Regions from separate parts of the Brevibacillus sp. SIMBA_040 genome, predicted to be linked through region 3. Evidence: riboswitches for the same ligand, from Rfam matches in the RefSeq annotation. Region 3 holds a riboswitch; each other region holds the start of a gene.

Region 1 (4,202 bases), on a different contig from region 3:
GAGCACTTGATTGCCTTGGGTCAGCTTCAAGATTTCCCGGACCGCCGAAGAGGATAATGCTTCTACCGATTTTGAAAATTTGTACTCCATGTTCCGTTCCCCCTTGATTTTGCCTATATTTGTTTTATCACTGTCATTAAACAATGTCCAATCCTCGCTAGCTATGGGGAGATAGGTTTTGACTATGTCGAGCGATTGTTCGCTCGATTGGTGGTTTTATACCACGATTCCTGCTTCAAACAGGCGCAAAAAACCCCTTTCCGTAAAAAGGAAAGGGGTCTATGTATTCATCAAAGTATCTACGCGATACGGAAGACACGCGCTTTTTCTACCTGTGGCAAGAATGAGAGGTCCACATGCTTCAGCGCTTCTTCTACACCAATGTCCTCTGCCAAAAGCAATGCTTCCTCTTGGAACGTTGGTGTACAGCTGCCTTCATTCAATTCACAGAGGCGCTTTAGACGCTTCAGGCGATCTGTTGTTTTTTCAGCTCGCATACAATCGTTGGTCAGCTCACACACATTTACGTGACGCGCATCAGCAATCATGCTGATATCATTTACGTGAACAATGAGTCGCTGTCCTTCTTCCGTCACAAAACCGATCGAGCAAAAATGCGCACCTGACATTTCCATACGAGTGAGAACAGCATTGGCAAAGACCTCACCTGTGCGTAGCCGAACCTGGCCCGCTTCAATGGCTCCGCCTACCTTACGCTCGTTGGCGATCACCGTATACATATCCGTGTAACCGTTAATCTGATAGCGCATGTTACCCTCCTGCTTTGCATAAATGACAAGTAATTTGTTGAGACTAATTATCATTAACATCGTATAATGAAAATCATTATCTGTCAACGCTGAGAATGATTTTTATTGATAATTACCCCTACTTTTTTCGCTCACCACTATTCTTGCCCACTTTTCCGTTTTCATCGCAAAAAAAAGACCAGACCTGCTGCTTACCAGCATATGTGGTCTGATCCTTTGCAAACACCTATTTTTTGGGGGTAAACAAGCCCAATTTTTCAATACGCTTTACGGCCTCAGCCAGTCGCTGTTCATCCGATAGCAGCGCCGCACGAACGTAGCCTTCGCCCGTCGGCCCAAAGCCATCCCCCGGAGCTACAACGACATGCGCTTTTTCCAGTAACATATCGGAAAACTGGACGGAGGTAAAGCCGCTTGGGATTGGCAGCCATGCAAAAAACGAGCCTTGGGATGGCTGTGCTTGCCAGCCGATGCGATGCAGGTTGGAATAAAGCGCATTGCGCCTACCCTCGTATACAGCCACCAGGTCGCGGACACACTGCTGCGAACCAGTCATGGCTCGTGCAGCAGCCATTTGGACAGCTCCGAACAAACTCACAAAATAATGGTCTTGAATCAAATTGATCAAACGAACGAGCTCACGATTTCCAACCATCGCGCCTACGCGCCACCCAGCCATATTGTAAGTTTTGGACAGTGTATAAAACTCCACGCCCACTTCCTTTGCCCCTGGAACCTGCATGAAACTGACCGGTTTTTTACCGTCAAAGCTGATTGCTCCATAGGCAAAATCATGGCAAACAACAATTTCGTTTTTACGAGCAAAACGAACCGTATCTTCATAAAATTCGTACGGTGCATTCACCGCAGTCGGATTGTTCGGGTAGTTCAGAAACATCAGCTTGGCCCGCTCCAAATCCGCTTGGGATAGCTTGCTGTAATCTGGAAGAAATTGATTTTCCGCTGTGAGCGGCATCATGACCATCCGACCATCGACAACGGCTACACCTGACCAGTAATCAGGATAACCCGGGTCTGGCACCAGAGCTACGTCCCCTTTGTTCATCAGCACCTGGCAAATCTCTACAAGCCCGGTTTTGCTACCGAACAGAATCGCTACTTCTTCTTCCGGATCGAGATCGACGTCAAACTCTTGCTTGTACCAGTGTGCAACTGCCTGCTTCAGCTCCACTCGACCAGAAAATGGCGGATATTTGTGATGAAGCGGCTGAGCTGCCTGGGCCTGCAATTCCTCAATAATATGGGGCGGTGTCGGCAAGTCAGGATTGCCTTGTCCTAGGTTGATAACGTCATGACCAGCAGCAATGACCTTGTTTACCTTTGCTACCAAGGTAGCGAAAAACTGGGTCGGCAACCGATCAATCATGTCGGAGGGTTGGATGCGCATCGTTCTTCATTTCCTTTCTGTCGGGTACTGCATGATTCTACACTGCAAAAAAACCCCTCCTTCTTTACAGAAAAGGGGTAGATCAGCTTCGTCACGTCCTTATCTGTCAGGAAAGATCCTGCTGGAATTGGCACAGCATCTGTTTTCTTCAACCTGAATCGATATGAAAACAGATCCGCTGCCGGGCTTCATAGGGCCAGTCCCTCCGCCTCTCTTTATAAGTAAAGCACACGGAATATAATGTTTTAGCAATTTTATATTACTTGAGCGGGTGTTTTGTGTCAAGACACCTGGGGGCGCTGGGGAAAAGCACTTTATTGAGCTGTGGTGGTGGGGAGGAAAACGGAGAAAATGCTCCGGATTCTTGGGATACTTGCTGGGGGCGTTACTGCTCAGCTCCGTGAAAAAAGCGAAACCGCGTCCAAAGTCGTGGATTCGCTGAGGCATCTCAAAGGTGGACGCTTAAGGGCGTGTTTCGCTTTTTTCACTCCGCTTGGGATGTATCCCAAAGATCCTCGCATTTTCTCCGTTTTCCTCACGACAGCTGGCGTGTTTTCCCCTGTTTGGAAAAAACAAAAAAGACGCGCGTGGCGCCTTTTCATTATAAAAAAAGAAGAATTACATTTTTTCTGCGGTTTGTACTGGAATCTGGTGACTGCGTTTTTGGAAAGAGCTGTGGAAAGCAAAGAATACGACGGATAACAGTGCCAAACCAGCCATGATGTACAGCAGTCCCTGGGCCTGGAAGTTTTGAAAGATGAAGGCACCGAGGAGTGGGCCAAGCATACGTCCTGCGGAGCCTGTACCTGAGACAAGACCTTGGATGAAGCCTTCCTGCCCTTCTGGTGTGAACTTGGCAGCTACAGCTGGAACCGCTGGCCATACGAGCATTTCGCCCAGTGTCATAACGAACATCGCAGCAACAAATCCAGCGTATGACGTCGTTTGCGACAAGATGAGCATCGACAGAACAAATACATACGAGCCGAGCAGCATTTGAGCCTTGAGTGTTCGAGCATAACGACGAATGACCCACGCGATCAACGGCTGACCGAACAAAATCAAACCTCCGTTAATTGTCCACAAGAGGCTATATTGGCGTAGGGAAATACCTAGTGACTGCATATATGCGGACAGGACAGTCGTCCATTGGACATACACGATCCAGCTGATCAACAGTCCCCCACAGAGCATGACAAGCGCTCCCCAGGCAACCCTTTTCGCCGGCTGAGTGGGTGGAGTTTTCATTCCTGTCTTGTCAGCACCCTGTGTAAGCTGCTCTTCCTTGTTCTTCGCTTTCACAGCCATCGCTTTTACATGCTGCGGCAAAATAAAGGCAAACATGGCAAGTACGATAATTTGGGCGAAGGCATTTCCGAAGAAAGTCCAGGCAAACGACACGCTCGCCAGAATACCGCCCAAAGCAGCCCCGGCAGCTACCCCGGCATTGAGCGCCACATAAATCATGTTGATTCCTTTGCGGCCTCCCTCTGGCCACATGACAACAGCTAGTGCATTAATAACCGGAGACAATGTCCCGTAAAAAAGTCCATTTAATAAGAACAAAATCGTGTAGATCGTAAAATCATGGGTCAAGCCCAAGCAAACCGACATCAGAATGATTCCTGCGGAGGACAAAATGATCGTTCTCATTTTCCCCCAACGGTCAAACAGCATCCCGCCAACCAGGCTGCCAACCAGAAAAGCCCCTTGATTCAAAAGCAACAAAAAGCCGGCAACAGTAAGCGGCTTTCCTAAGAAATCGTGAATATAGATCGTTACAAGCGGCCATATACATGCCATTCCTGTAGAGAAAATGACGGCAGCAATCGCCAATAGCCGAATGCTGCTCGGATAGGATTCCCATTTCTCTTTCATGAGTTACTTCTCTCCTCGCATGAAGTCGCCGCTTTTTCCGCCTGTCTTTTTGAGGAGGCTTGTAGGTCCAATTACCATTCCTTTGTCCATTGCCTTACACATGTCATATACAGTTAGGGCTGCCACACTGACAGCAGTCAGCGCTT
Region 2 (4,202 bases), on a different contig from region 3:
ACTCAATGAGTCGAATTCTGGACCTGAGCTTAGTCTAGTGGCTCCAGGCTTTAATGTGTATACAACCAAGCTGGGCGGGAAATACGGTCCATTTAGTGGGACCTCAGCAGCTGCGCCTCAAGTTGCAGGTGCTGCTGCTCTAATTCTTGCTAGAAATCCGAAAATGAGTCCTTTGGATGTCAGAATGCTGCTCTATCAGACAGCTACGAATCTTGGAGAGCCTGGATGGGATCGAACAACAGGATATGGCTTGCTAGATGTAAACAAGGCAGTACGCACACCAATGTCCATGGATTTTTTGGAGCCAAACAACACCAAGTCAACAGCCAAGGCATTTCCGATCGAGTCCCAAATACGGGGGAATCTTGGACCGAACGATACCGTTGATTGGTTTCGAATGGATATCCCCTATGATGGAAAAGTAAATTTTACTTCAACGATAAATTCTGGTGTAAGCTCGGCGATGGCGGCGACTTTTTATACAGAGAATCGGGAGCCCATCACGGAGTATTTTGGGAATGGGGATACCGTTACGGTACCAGCAAAAGCTGGACGCATGTATATACGCCTATTACGTACAGCAGGAGTGAACGCATTTACTTATGTTTTAACCAGCCGCTTCAACATCAACCCGGATCGCAACGAACCGAATGATACAGAAGCAACTGCAAGACCGCTTGTAGGAAATCAAATTAGCGTTACAGGTAACTTTCATTATGAAGGAGACCAGGACTGGTTCTCTTATTATGTGCGGGAATACGGTCAAATGGACGTAAGTATTACTCCTGATAATAAACGGATGGACATTTTGCTCGCGATCGGAAAACAGAGTCAAGGGAAAAACACAGTCTGGGATTCTCCTTATGATAATGGCACGCGTGATGACCCGTCTGAGCATGTCAGAAAAGAAGTGTCACCTGGCAAGTATTTGATCCGCATCAGCGAGTATGAGCAAAATGCGGTGAATGGGGAATATCGTTTGGACCTGGGCTTTACTCCGATTAAGAAAGATCCAAATGAACCGAATGATACGTATCTTCAAGCATCCCCGCTTGCAGGTGGAACCTTGATGACAGGGAATTTTCCAACGACAGCGGATTCAGACTGGTTCCAATTTAGGGTCAATGCCGAATCCTTCGTTAGTATTCGTGCTCCCTTCATTCCCGTCTCAAGTGGTGTCAGACTCGCCCTCTACAGTGAGAAAAACCTCAATTACGCGCTGGCCAGCACGAATGAAGTGGCGGAGCTCTCAGACCAGGGAAGAGAAATTATTGGCCTGCGACTGCAGCCAGGCAAATATTATATCCGTTTAAATAGTGGAGTACCTTTCCGCTATGATTTGTATCGCTTGACGGTCACCCAGCAGGTGCTTGTCGCAGGATATCGCGATATTTCCGACCATTGGGCGCGCTCGGAGATTGTGAAACTGAGTGGAAGAGGTATCGTCAAGGGCTTTGATGATGCGACATTCAAGCCGAATCAGGCAGTGACGCGGGCTCAATTTGCGACCATGCTCATTCAAGCGATGAGAGCGAGTGGACAATCTGTGGGCAGTACCTATAGAGGCAGTGCCTCTTTCAGCGATATGCCAAAAAGTCACTGGGCGTATAACAATTTGGGACTAGCTTATCAGCAAGGCATTTTGAGGGGATACCCAAATAATCGTATGAGACCCGACCAAGCCATCTCTCGTGCAGAAATGGCGGCTATGATTGCGCGAGCTCAAAAGGTTTTCCTGTTTGCGCCAAGTACTTCTTCCTTTCGGGATGTTCCAACAAACCACTGGGCGTTCTCATCGATTGAAGCACTATCTTCAAGAAAATGGATAAATGGATATGGAGCGACGTTTAAGCCACAGGGTATCGCGACCAGGGCTGAAGTCGTTGTCCTCATTTCAAAAGCGTACAAATTATAATCGCGCAAGCAAACGAATACGCCCTTTACCAAATGTGTCTATTGACACCATAGGAAAAAACAATTATTCTATATTCCGTAATGGATACTCTTATCCAGAGCAGGCGGAGGGACTGGCCCGATGAAACCCGGCAACCGACTAGAGCGGTGCTAACCAGCAGAACGGACATCTGTTCTGGCCGATAAGAGGATGAAGGAAGCATAAAGCGCTCAAACCTTTTCCTCCAAAAACGCGGAAAAGGTTTTTTTTATTGCGTTTACGTCGATAAAATCCTGTCTCGGCTACCACACTATTTGTATGAGGTCAAAGGAGGTATTTTTCTCATGGCTTTGCAAAAAGGTCGTCGTCTCTTTACATCTGAATCCGTAACTGAAGGGCATCCGGATAAGATTTGTGACCAAATCTCCGACTCTATCCTTGATGCGATTCTGTCTAAAGATCCAAACGCTCGTGTAGCTTGCGAAACATCCGTAACAACTGGTTTGGTGCTCGTAGCTGGTGAAATCACTACAAACACGTACGTTGATATTCAAAAATTGGTTCGTGAAACAATCCGTGAGATTGGGTATGATCGTGCTAAATTTGGTTTTGACGCAGATACTTGCGGTGTAATCACTGCTATCGGCGAACAATCCGCTGACATCGCTCTTGGTGTTGACCAAGCTCTGGAAGCGCGCGAAGGCAAAATGACTGACGCTGAAATCGAAGCAATCGGTGCTGGTGACCAAGGTCTGATGTTTGGCTTTGCTTGCAACGAAACACCTGAGCTGATGCCACTTCCAATCAGCATGTCTCACCAACTGGCTCGCCGTCTGACAGAAGTGCGCAAAAATGGCACACTGGCTTACCTGCGTCCAGATGGTAAAACACAAGTAACAGTTGAGTACGATGGTGACAAGCCAGTTCGTATCGATACCATCGTTATTTCTACGCAACATGCTCCTGAAACTACTTTGGAGCAAATCCAAAAAGACTTGGTTGAGCACGTAATTAAGCCAGTAGTTCCTGCTGAGCTGTTGGATGCTGAAACCAAATACTTCATCAACCCAACTGGCCGTTTCGTAATCGGTGGACCACAAGGGGATGCTGGTTTGACTGGCCGTAAAATTATCGTAGATACGTACGGTGGTTATGCTCGTCATGGCGGCGGTGCATTCTCCGGTAAAGATCCAACCAAAGTGGACCGTTCCGGCGCATATGCTGCTCGTTATGTAGCGAAAAACATCGTGGCTGCAGGACTGGCTGACAAGTGCGAAGTTCAAGTAGCTTACGCGATCGGTGTAGCTCAACCAGTTTCGATCGCTGTAGATACGTTTGGTACAGGAACCATTTCCGAAGAAGATCTGGTGAAACTGGTTCGTAAAAACTTCGATTTGCGTCCTGCTGGTATCATTAAACAGCTTGACCTGCGTCGTCCTATCTACAAACAAACAGCTGCTTATGGCCACTTTGGACGTAACGACCTGAATGTTCCTTGGGAGCAAACAGACAAAGCGGAAGTGCTGAAGCAAGAAGCAGCACAACTGGCAAAATAAGAACGGTAGTGAAAGAGCCTAGTACTGTTACTAGGCTCTTTTTTCTGTGGAAATCAAAATCGTTGGGAGTTATTGGGGTGGGGTGAACAAAGGAATTTGTAGGGTTATGTCGAATCTCCTAAAATGGGAAGTGAGGAGGGGTTTTTTTGCCGAAAAGAAGGCTCTTCCTGATCGTGTTTGTAACCTTTTTGTTACTTATTGTGGCTGGTGGATTACTGGGAGAATCGGATTTGGTAAAAAAGAATGCACAAAAACTGCAACCTTTTCCCCAAGTTGATACGTCTAACTACATAAGTGGCGCACAGAATGCTGAGCCAAACGTCACAGCAATCCAAAAAGCAACTGCAGTCCCGAAAAAGTGGTACAAAAATCAGGTTGTCGTATTAACGTATCATCATGTGACTGATCAAACCGATCAGAGATACGTCATATCGCCAGAACTATTTGCGAGGCACATGGCGTTTCTGCATGAAAATGATCTACATCCTATATCGCTTGCAGAGTTTGTGCAATTTGTTCAGACGGGGACCTTGCCAACGGAGAATGCAGTACTCATTACATTTGATGACGGATATGAGAGTTACTATACAGAAGCGTTTCCGATTATGCGTGAATACGGTTTTCCATCTGTCAATTTTGCCATTGCAGGCAGGATACGAGATGTAGCAGAACGAAAGCGAGTAAACATGACGACGCCACTGTCGCGTCAACAAGTAAATGAAATGATAGCCTCTGGACTGGCTGATGTTGCC
Region 3 (4,202 bases):
GTCGTCCTTTTGCCGGACCTCTCTCCTTTTCATGCAACGATCAAATGTATGAACGAGAGAGAGCAGTGGCGATTGCGGAAATACTGGACGAGCTGGAGATTCAGCATACTTATCGTACATTTCCGGTTGAACGGAAGAACGGCATGACTCATGAGGTTGCTTTGATTCACTGGAAGCCCAAACACTAATTTTGTTCCGTTGTCCAAAAAATTCACAAAGTGTTCACTTATGAAGAACATCCCTCAATCCTTATGATTAAGAGCGTAATAAAGAAGGGATGATGGAAATTGCCAACAACGAAGAAAGAAAGTGTTTATTTTGGACTGATGATGTGTTTTGGGATGGTTTTATTTATGACATCCTATAATTTATGGACGAATGGATTGCTTGGTATGATTTCGTTTAAAGAATTACTCATCCAGTTTATTCTGGTATTTATAATCGCCTTTTTATTGGAATCATTCATCGTCGGTCCAATCGCAAAGAAAATAGCTTTTGCACTGCCATATGACAAGTCAAAGAAAGGACTTGTGATTTTGTCCATGGCATTTTTTATGGTGTGTGGAATGGTTCTTTGCATGTCACTTTACGGCTTGGGAATAGCATACTATTTTCATAGCATAGATGGGGGATACCTACTCCCGAGTTACTTTTCCATGGTTTGTAAAAATTTTATTTTTGCTTTTCCGCTGCAGCTTCTCATAGTAGGACCGATTGTTCGGTACTTGTTTACAAAATTGGTTCAGAGAAAAGGAATCACGATCAAGCATTTTTCATAGTCATGAAAGTAATTGTAGACAAAAGTCTAAAAAAGGTGATACTATACCTTCAATCTTAAAAACTGAAGGGAGATTAGACTTATATGCTTAAACTTATTATCGCAAATTAAATTCGAATGAGTTTAATAGGAGGGTTATTCTATCATTCATTGATCGGTTTGTTTGATATGCCCTTTTGCGATAATGAAGAGAAGCGATATAATGTCTAATCTATACAAGCAGAAAAATAAATGGTTGTAATCAGGCTAAAGGCAGGCGCTTGCTTCAGGCTGGTTTACTTTATTTTTTGCGTATACAAAGACTTTATGAGTTTATTCTCATAAGGTCTTTTTCTGTTTTTAGGAGGTGATTTATTTCCATAAATATACATGCTGTGTACGAGAGTGATTAAAATATATATGGAGGGAATCTACATGAAAAAATACGAATTAGTAAGTAATTATCGCAATAACGAAAGCTTGAAGGAGAGCTTTAATTCCTTAGCAATAAAAACCTTCAAATTAGATTTTCGAGGCTGGTATGACAAAGGGTATTGGAATGACAATTATATTCCGTATTCCTTTGTTGATAAAGGCAAGGTTATCGCAAACGCCTCGGTCACTAAAATGTCGGTGATTATAAATGGTCAAACGCATAAAGCGATTCAGGTTGGTACAGTCATGACAGATGAAAATTATCGCAATCAAGGCTTGGCTAAGCAATTAATGCAGCACATTCTGAGGGAACATGAAAATAGATGTGATTTCATGTATCTTTTTGCGAATGAAACGGTTTTGGATTTTTACCCGAGGTTTGGCTTTACACGCCTACATGAAAGTGAGTTTAGCATAGATCTGGCGAAAAGCTCGATTCAAATGAATACAGCATCGAAAGTAAAGCAGCTCACTATTGAATATGATCTTGCCTTACTTGAAAAATTTGCGAAAAATCGCCATGTCAACTCAAGGATCTTAGATGTGGAGCAAAATGAAAGCCTATTACTTTTTTATTTCACATTAGTATTTTATGAGGCTTTGTTCTATGTGGAAGATTTAGAAACGATTGTACTCATGGAGGAAGAAGAAGATATTCTGCGTATTTTCGATATCATTTCGTTACAAGCACCAAATGTTGAAGCAGTACTTGCAAGCATTGTGAAGGAAACAACGAAAAAAGTAGAATTTTGCTTCACTCCTGATTTTACAATCGAAGGGATGACAGCAACCATTATGCCAAATGATGATGATGCCCTATTCGTCTTAACAAAAAAGCCGCTGCTGAAGGGAAACTTTATGTTCCCGTTAACATCACATAGTTAATTGACAGGTAAATGAACTGCTATATTCAAGGGACGCTAATGAAAAGAAAACCTGGTGCCACTGCTTGGCTGGCACTAACCAAATTCCTTTTTATTGAAAAGAAAGAATTTTGTTGACGGATGGTATGGAATTTCTTAGAATAAAGCTCAACAGAATACACTATTCTTATCCAGAGAGGTGGAGGGTCTGGCCCTATGAAGCCCGGCAACCGTCACGATTAGGTGACAAGGTGCCAATTCCTGCGAGGCGACCTACGTCTCGGCAGATAAGAAGCGGGTGTCGCGTAAGCGTGATTACGAACCTTCTTCTTAGTGAAGAAGGTTTTTTTATTCCTAGAAGTACCAAAATTCATATTTTTCTTTATCCAGAGAGGTGGAGGGACTGGCCCGATGAAGCCCGGCAACCGTCATGCAGTATGTGACAAGGTGCCAATTCCTGCAGGACATAGGTTCCTGGGAGATAAGGAGAAGGGGAGCAGCGATGCCCAAGAGCCTTCTTCTTAGCGAAGAAGGCTTTTTCTTTTTCAATTATGAGGATGGAGTGGTTAACATGAGCGCTGGCGTAATTCGAGTAGGGTTGTTGGGACTTGGTACTGTAGGGGGAGGCGTCATCAAAACGATACGCTCTCAACAAGAAAAGCTGTCTTCTCGATTGGGGAAACGCATTGAAATCGTGAAAGCACTGGTTCGCGATTCCGATAAGGAGCGTGCAGTTCACGTTGATGCGTCTTTATTGACGACAAACTTTGAGGATATATTGCAAAGTGATGTGGATATTGTCGTAGAAGTGATGGGCGGTGTCGAGCCTACTTATGATTACGTTCGAGCGTTGATTGAAAAAGGCTGCCATGTCGTAACAGCGAACAAAGAGCTGCTGGCAAAACGAGGCACAGAGCTTGTTGAGCTGGCGAATCAGCATCAGGTACATTTGGCATATGAAGCGAGTGTTGCGGGTGGAATCCCGATTTTGAGTGTGCTGCGCCAATTTTTAAGAACCAATGACATAAGCGGTGTACTCGGAATCCTCAATGGCACGACCAACTTCATTCTGACCAAAATGGAAGCGGAGCAGCTGTCCTACCAGGAGGTTTTAAAGGAGGCGCAAGAGCTCGGTTATGCTGAGGCAGACCCGCGTTCTGACGTCGAAGGCTTCGACGCGATGTACAAACTGTATATTCTCGCACAGTTGGTGTATGGAGAATCGCTCCCGCTTTCAGATGTGGTGCGAAAAGGGATTTCTGATCTCTCTGCAGGGCATATTCGCATTGCCAGCGAGCTTGGCTATCGGATCAAGCTGATTGCCCAGGCTTATCAAACGGAGCAAGGCATTCGACTTTCCGTTGAACCGACAATGTTGCCAATCGCTCATCCATTGGCGCAGATTCAGGATGCTTTTAACGCAGTTCAGCTCTCCGGAAATATTGTAGGTGATTTGCTGTTTACAGGAAGAGGGGCAGGAGAGCTTCCAACGGCTAGTGCGGTTGTCGAGGATTTGGCGTATTTGTTGACACAGCCATTTACACCTCACCCAGCATGGAAAGAAATTGCCGCTGCGACCGCGGAGGTAAGTGAAGAAATCCAGCGTACGTTGTGTTATCTCGAAGGTTCATGCTCATCTGCAACACCGGATCGCGTCCTGCACTTTTTACGTAAAGCTGGGGTTACAATCAGTAAACTAAAAGTTCAATTTGACCTCGGAGGCGTTTTGCGCGCTGGTCTGATCACAAACGGATTAACAGAAGACCATGAAGCAGTACTAGGGAGCGACTTTGGGCTGTCGGTACGATGTTTCCCAGTATTGGAGTCGGCGGAATAAAAAGAACAAGCTTTTTCTTTTCCCATCTTTCTGTTGGAAAAAGAGGGATCAACTTCTTTTTCTCAAATATAGGTAGTAAGAAAAAAACTTGCTGCTCTAGGCAGAATAGACAAGGAAAGAGAGGTGAAGCAGATGACACCTGCAGAAAAGCGTTACGTGCTGGCTATCGATCAGGGTACGACCAGCACGCGTGCCATGCTTTTTACTCGCGAGGGGAAAATAGCGGGAGTTGCCCAAAAAGAGTTTACCCAGCATTTCCCGAAGCCAGGCTGGGTAGAGCATGATGGGCTTGAGATTTGGTCATCTGTGG
Region 4 (4,202 bases), on a different contig from region 3:
GGAAAGACCTTACTTGCGGCTGTATTTGAGAACCAGACGGTCCCCCAGCGATTGCAAGATCTGAACCAACACTAACAAAATAACAACAGTAACAATCATGACATCAGTCTGGAAGCGTTGATATCCATAGCGAATCGCCAGATCACCCAAGCCACCGCCACCGATAACCCCGGACATCGCCGTATAGGAAACGAGGGCGACTGTCGTAATCGTAATCCCTGCAATCAGACCCGAGCGGGCTTCCGGCAAAAGTACGTTCCAGACAATTTGCCAATTCGAAGCACCCATGGATTGTGCTGCCTCCGTTACCCCGCGATCTACTTCCCGCAAAGAGGTTTCGACCAGTCGGGCAAAAAATGGCGCTGCCCCGATGACCAGCGGCGGGATGGAGCCAAGTACTCCCAGCGAGGTACCTACAATCGCTTTGGTAACAGGAATCAATAAGATCATCAAAATGATAAAAGGAACGGAACGCAGGACGTTCACAATAAAAGATGCGACGAGATAAAATCCACGGTTGGCCAGAAGCTGCCCTCTTGAGGTGAGAAACAGAATGATGCCCAGCGGCAATCCAATCAAGATGGTAAACAAGGTTGAAAAACCAAGCATGGAGAGTGTATCTACTGTCCCAATTCCAATCTCAGACCAATCCACATTTTTTAGTTCCAGCCACTCCATCTAGATCACCTCCACTTCCAGGCCACGCTCACGCAGCTTCTCGATTGCCTGCTTGTTTTGTTCTGCATTGCCTTCCAGCTCGACAACAAGCTGACCATACGGCGTATCTTTCATCCGTGAGATCGTCCCTTGCAGGATGCTGAACACAGTACCTGTCTCTTGCATCGTCTGAAACAGAATCGGCTTGTACGTCTGTTCCCCCAAAAAGGTGACGCGTGCGATCGTGCGATTACCGGAAGCCTTCTCATGCGCTACCATTTCGCGCAGCTCATGAGAATCAGCCACCTGCTCTACAAATTCCTGTGTGGTCGGGTGCTTCGGCTTGAGGAATACTTCAAGCACATCGCCTTCCTCTACAATCAGGCCACCGTCAATAACACCTACCCGATCACAAATGGAGCGGATGACCTGCATCTCATGTGTAATGAGTACGATAGTCAGCCCCAGCTTGCGATTAATATCGAGGAGCAGCGCCAAAATGGAGTTGGTCGTCTGTGGATCGAGCGCCGATGTAGCTTCATCACACAAGAGTACCTTCGGGTCGTTCGCCAAAGCCCGTGCAATCCCTACCCGCTGCTTCTGTCCGCCTGACAGCTGTGCCGGATATTTGTCCCGATGATCCTCAAGGCCCACCAGCTTTAATAGTTCGTCCACCTTTTTCTTGATCTCGGCTTTGGGGCGCTTTGCCAGCTTCAACGGAAAAGCGACGTTTTCACCAACCGTAGCCGATGACAGCAAATTAAAGTGTTGAAAAATCATACCGACGTGACGGCGCTGCTCCTGCAGCCTCCGATCATCCAGCTTGGTCAAATCAACACCGTCAATGATGACCTCGCCTGTAGTTGGCCGCTCCAGCAGATTCATACAACGAATTAATGTACTTTTCCCCGCACCGGAATGGCCAATAATCCCATATATCTCTCCCTTTTTGATTGAGAGGTTAATCCCCAGTAATGCAGGGATTTTATTTCCCTGTACCAGATAGCTCTTATGCAGCTCTCGCAGTTGAATCAACCATTTCCACCTCCCGTTAAAAACAAACGAGCCCCTTTTTCATCAAACGAAAAAGGGGCTGCAACGCAATTTATACGTTCGCATCCACCCTTCTCATCTATCAAGATCCAATCAATCTTGTAGGAATTGGCACCGCGACGTCTATTCGAAAATAGACCGGTTGCCGGGCTTCATAGGGCCTGTCCCTCCGCCTCTCTTGATAAGAAAGATTTCCACGTATATTATGTTCGTTTTGCATATTTTCATGATACAAGTCGGATTATATCGCTTTTGAAAATAGTAAGTCAATAGTAATAGTAGGTAAAAGTTTTTTCTAATCCATGACGCCATTTCGGATGATGGTTGCTTTCACATGAAATTGAAACTGTGCGTCCTTAAACATCTTCCTCCATTCGTTTACGGTCATCTCGGACATGCCCCTCTGATTCGCACGATACACGATGCCGAAGCCAGCAGGATCGACACCCATCGCTTGCAGTTTTTTGATTACCTTTTGCAGCTCCTGTTCGATCTCCTGCTCCAACGCCCTTTCCATAATCTTCATCATCTTGGGGTCCTCCAGCTTCAACGGAAGCGTCATCTCAAGAATACGTGCATGCAAGCGAACATGGACATTAAAGTGCGGAGGGGATGCTTGCTCCAGCTTGATTTTGGAGACACTTGAAATGGTATCAAAGACGAGCTGTACTTTATCTTTTTTATTACTTTGATCCTTTGGGGTCTGACCGAAAATCTGAGCAGGCACTGAGGTATCATAGCTACCAATTTTGAACTTGCCATGAATAAGCTTGATCAGAAAAGCTTCCTTAGGCGAGATCCATCCCACATAGCGATCGCCGCGAAACAAGGCGACCCCTTTAATCATCAATTCGTCTCCTTTTCGCGTAATAAAGGGCATGATTGGGTCGATCCCTGTATCATAGTAAGCCCTGAAAAATTCATGCATGGTAGACGAAGGGATTTTTTCTCCTTTTATATTTTGTTCAATCATTCTATACATATAGATCCCGATATTTCCTTCTTCCTTATACGGGTATGTCAAGAGATCATAAGTATCTCCATCATATACACAGAGGTAGACTCTGCTGGAAAGAGAGGAATCCCGATACAGCGTATCAATAATGCTGCCAATTCCATTTCGGGCAAAATGCTCGTTGTACAGGGCTACGCGTATTTGCCCTCCCAGTATCCGCTTATCTGATTGCAAATTCGTACGGTCGCGAATTCCTTTACTGGTTTCGCCCACAGCAGAAATCACTTGAATTTTTTCCTTTGCTTCCGGATTGATCGAGGGCATCACGATGGTGGCGCGAATATTTTTATCTTTCAACTGGTCATAACCAACTACGGTAGCGAGGCCCGTCTCGTCAAAAATCTGCCTGTCCGAGCAGCCTGTCATCATCAAGATTAGGGAGCACCACATAGCCCAATAATGCATGAACCATTTTTTCTGGCTATTCGGGTATAGATGCATCTGACGCACCCTCCTTCGCTCGCTTGGCACGCTGCTTTATGATGACCATTAAATACAAAAAATACGGATATATGTAGGCGACATACATTCCGATTTTGGAGTAAATGTCGTTGAGCCGATTCATCTCCTGTCTGGTGAGAAGTGCCAGTGAAGCGATGTAAATGATAGGTAAAATCCAATACAACGATTTGCGCAGATTCCAGCCAAACAATCGTTTGATCCCACGTGCAGAAGCCCAGAGAAAGATCATGATGTTTGGCAGAACCACGAGTAGCCACATGGAAATGCCTACAAGCTCAAACCTCTCCATAATAGGCATGTACACCATTTTTTTCAGATTGAGCGTCGCCCAGATCGTTCTCATTAACTGTCCTTGACTAAAAAAGACCAGCGACACGACCATGACTAACGTATAGATCAAATAGGTAACGAGTATGGCCCATTGTGTGCTGCTAACCACTCTTTCCTTATTTTGCACATACGGGTACACGGCATAGATGACTTCGAAGCCGATACTGGTCAACGACATTGCTACCATGCCTTTGAAAAGCTGCTCCATGTTCGTATCCAAAATCGGAAATAAATACTCCCACTGTGCAAATTGTAGCGGAAAGTACAGGTCACATATGAGCCAAATCGTGACCGCCACTGAAAAGAACGTATAGCCAGCGACTACACGAATCCCTCCCAAGACCGTGTAAAAAGCAAGAATGAGAATGATCGCTGACAATATCCATGTCGGCAAATTCGGAAACACCCATGTCTGCACCACTTCGATGTAGGTACGTAATACCACACCCGCTGACATAAAAAAATACGTCAAATAAACGACTCCTAAGCACGTCCCGATCCACTTTCCAAACACGTCGTTCTGGATTCCGTATATGTCTGACGAGGGGTATTTCTGCAAGGTCTTCACAATCACCCATACGGTCAGATGGGTAAATAGCCCGGCCATAATGACCGATATCCACGCATCATGTCCTGACTCCTTTGCGATGACACGCTGAAAACCAAGAACCCCGACTCCAAGTTG

What was found. Region 3 has a riboswitch for S-adenosylmethionine ahead of SB752_RS11135 (homoserine dehydrogenase). Riboswitches for the same ligand answer to the same signal wherever they lie in the genome.
Region 1: linked by a shared signal. The riboswitch ahead of SB752_RS14165 (pyridoxal phosphate-dependent aminotransferase) and the one ahead of SB752_RS11135 (homoserine dehydrogenase) in region 3 are both predicted to bind S-adenosylmethionine.
Region 2: linked by a shared signal. The riboswitch ahead of metK (methionine adenosyltransferase) and the one ahead of SB752_RS11135 (homoserine dehydrogenase) in region 3 are both predicted to bind S-adenosylmethionine.
Region 4: linked by a shared signal. The riboswitch ahead of SB752_RS20500 (methionine ABC transporter ATP-binding protein) and the one ahead of SB752_RS11135 (homoserine dehydrogenase) in region 3 are both predicted to bind S-adenosylmethionine.

What each region holds. Positions count from the first base shown of each region.
Region 1 covers NZ_JAWRXI010000007.1:243,473-247,674, reverse strand. The annotation lists gene SB752_RS14175 (aminotransferase-like domain-containing protein) at 1-90, opposite strand, end outside; gene SB752_RS14170 (hypothetical protein) at 300-770, opposite strand; gene SB752_RS14165 (pyridoxal phosphate-dependent aminotransferase) at 997-2,178, opposite strand; SAM riboswitch class I at 2,275-2,402, opposite strand; gene SB752_RS14160 (MFS transporter) at 2,797-4,056, opposite strand; gene moaC (cyclic pyranopterin monophosphate synthase MoaC) at 4,060-4,202, opposite strand, start outside.
Region 2 covers NZ_JAWRXI010000024.1:12,866-17,067, forward strand. The annotation lists gene SB752_RS28075 (S8 family peptidase) at 1-1,915, shown strand, start outside; SAM riboswitch class I at 2,003-2,103, shown strand; gene metK (methionine adenosyltransferase) at 2,245-3,450, shown strand; gene SB752_RS28085 (polysaccharide deacetylase family protein) at 3,597-4,202, shown strand, end outside.
Region 3 covers NZ_JAWRXI010000005.1:272,755-276,956, forward strand. The annotation lists gene SB752_RS11120 (class I SAM-dependent methyltransferase) at 1-188, shown strand, start outside; gene SB752_RS11125 (DUF2798 domain-containing protein) at 288-779, shown strand; gene SB752_RS11130 (GNAT family N-acetyltransferase) at 1,193-2,077, shown strand; SAM riboswitch class I at 2,240-2,349, shown strand; SAM riboswitch class I at 2,435-2,543, shown strand; gene SB752_RS11135 (homoserine dehydrogenase) at 2,558-3,892, shown strand; gene glpK (glycerol kinase GlpK) at 4,025-4,202, shown strand, end outside.
Region 4 covers NZ_JAWRXI010000012.1:61,360-65,561, forward strand. The annotation lists gene SB752_RS20495 (methionine ABC transporter permease) at 10-678, opposite strand; gene SB752_RS20500 (methionine ABC transporter ATP-binding protein) at 679-1,692, opposite strand; SAM riboswitch class I at 1,783-1,898, opposite strand; gene SB752_RS20505 (Ger(x)C family spore germination protein) at 2,006-3,166, opposite strand; gene SB752_RS20510 (GerAB/ArcD/ProY family transporter) at 3,147-4,202, opposite strand, start outside.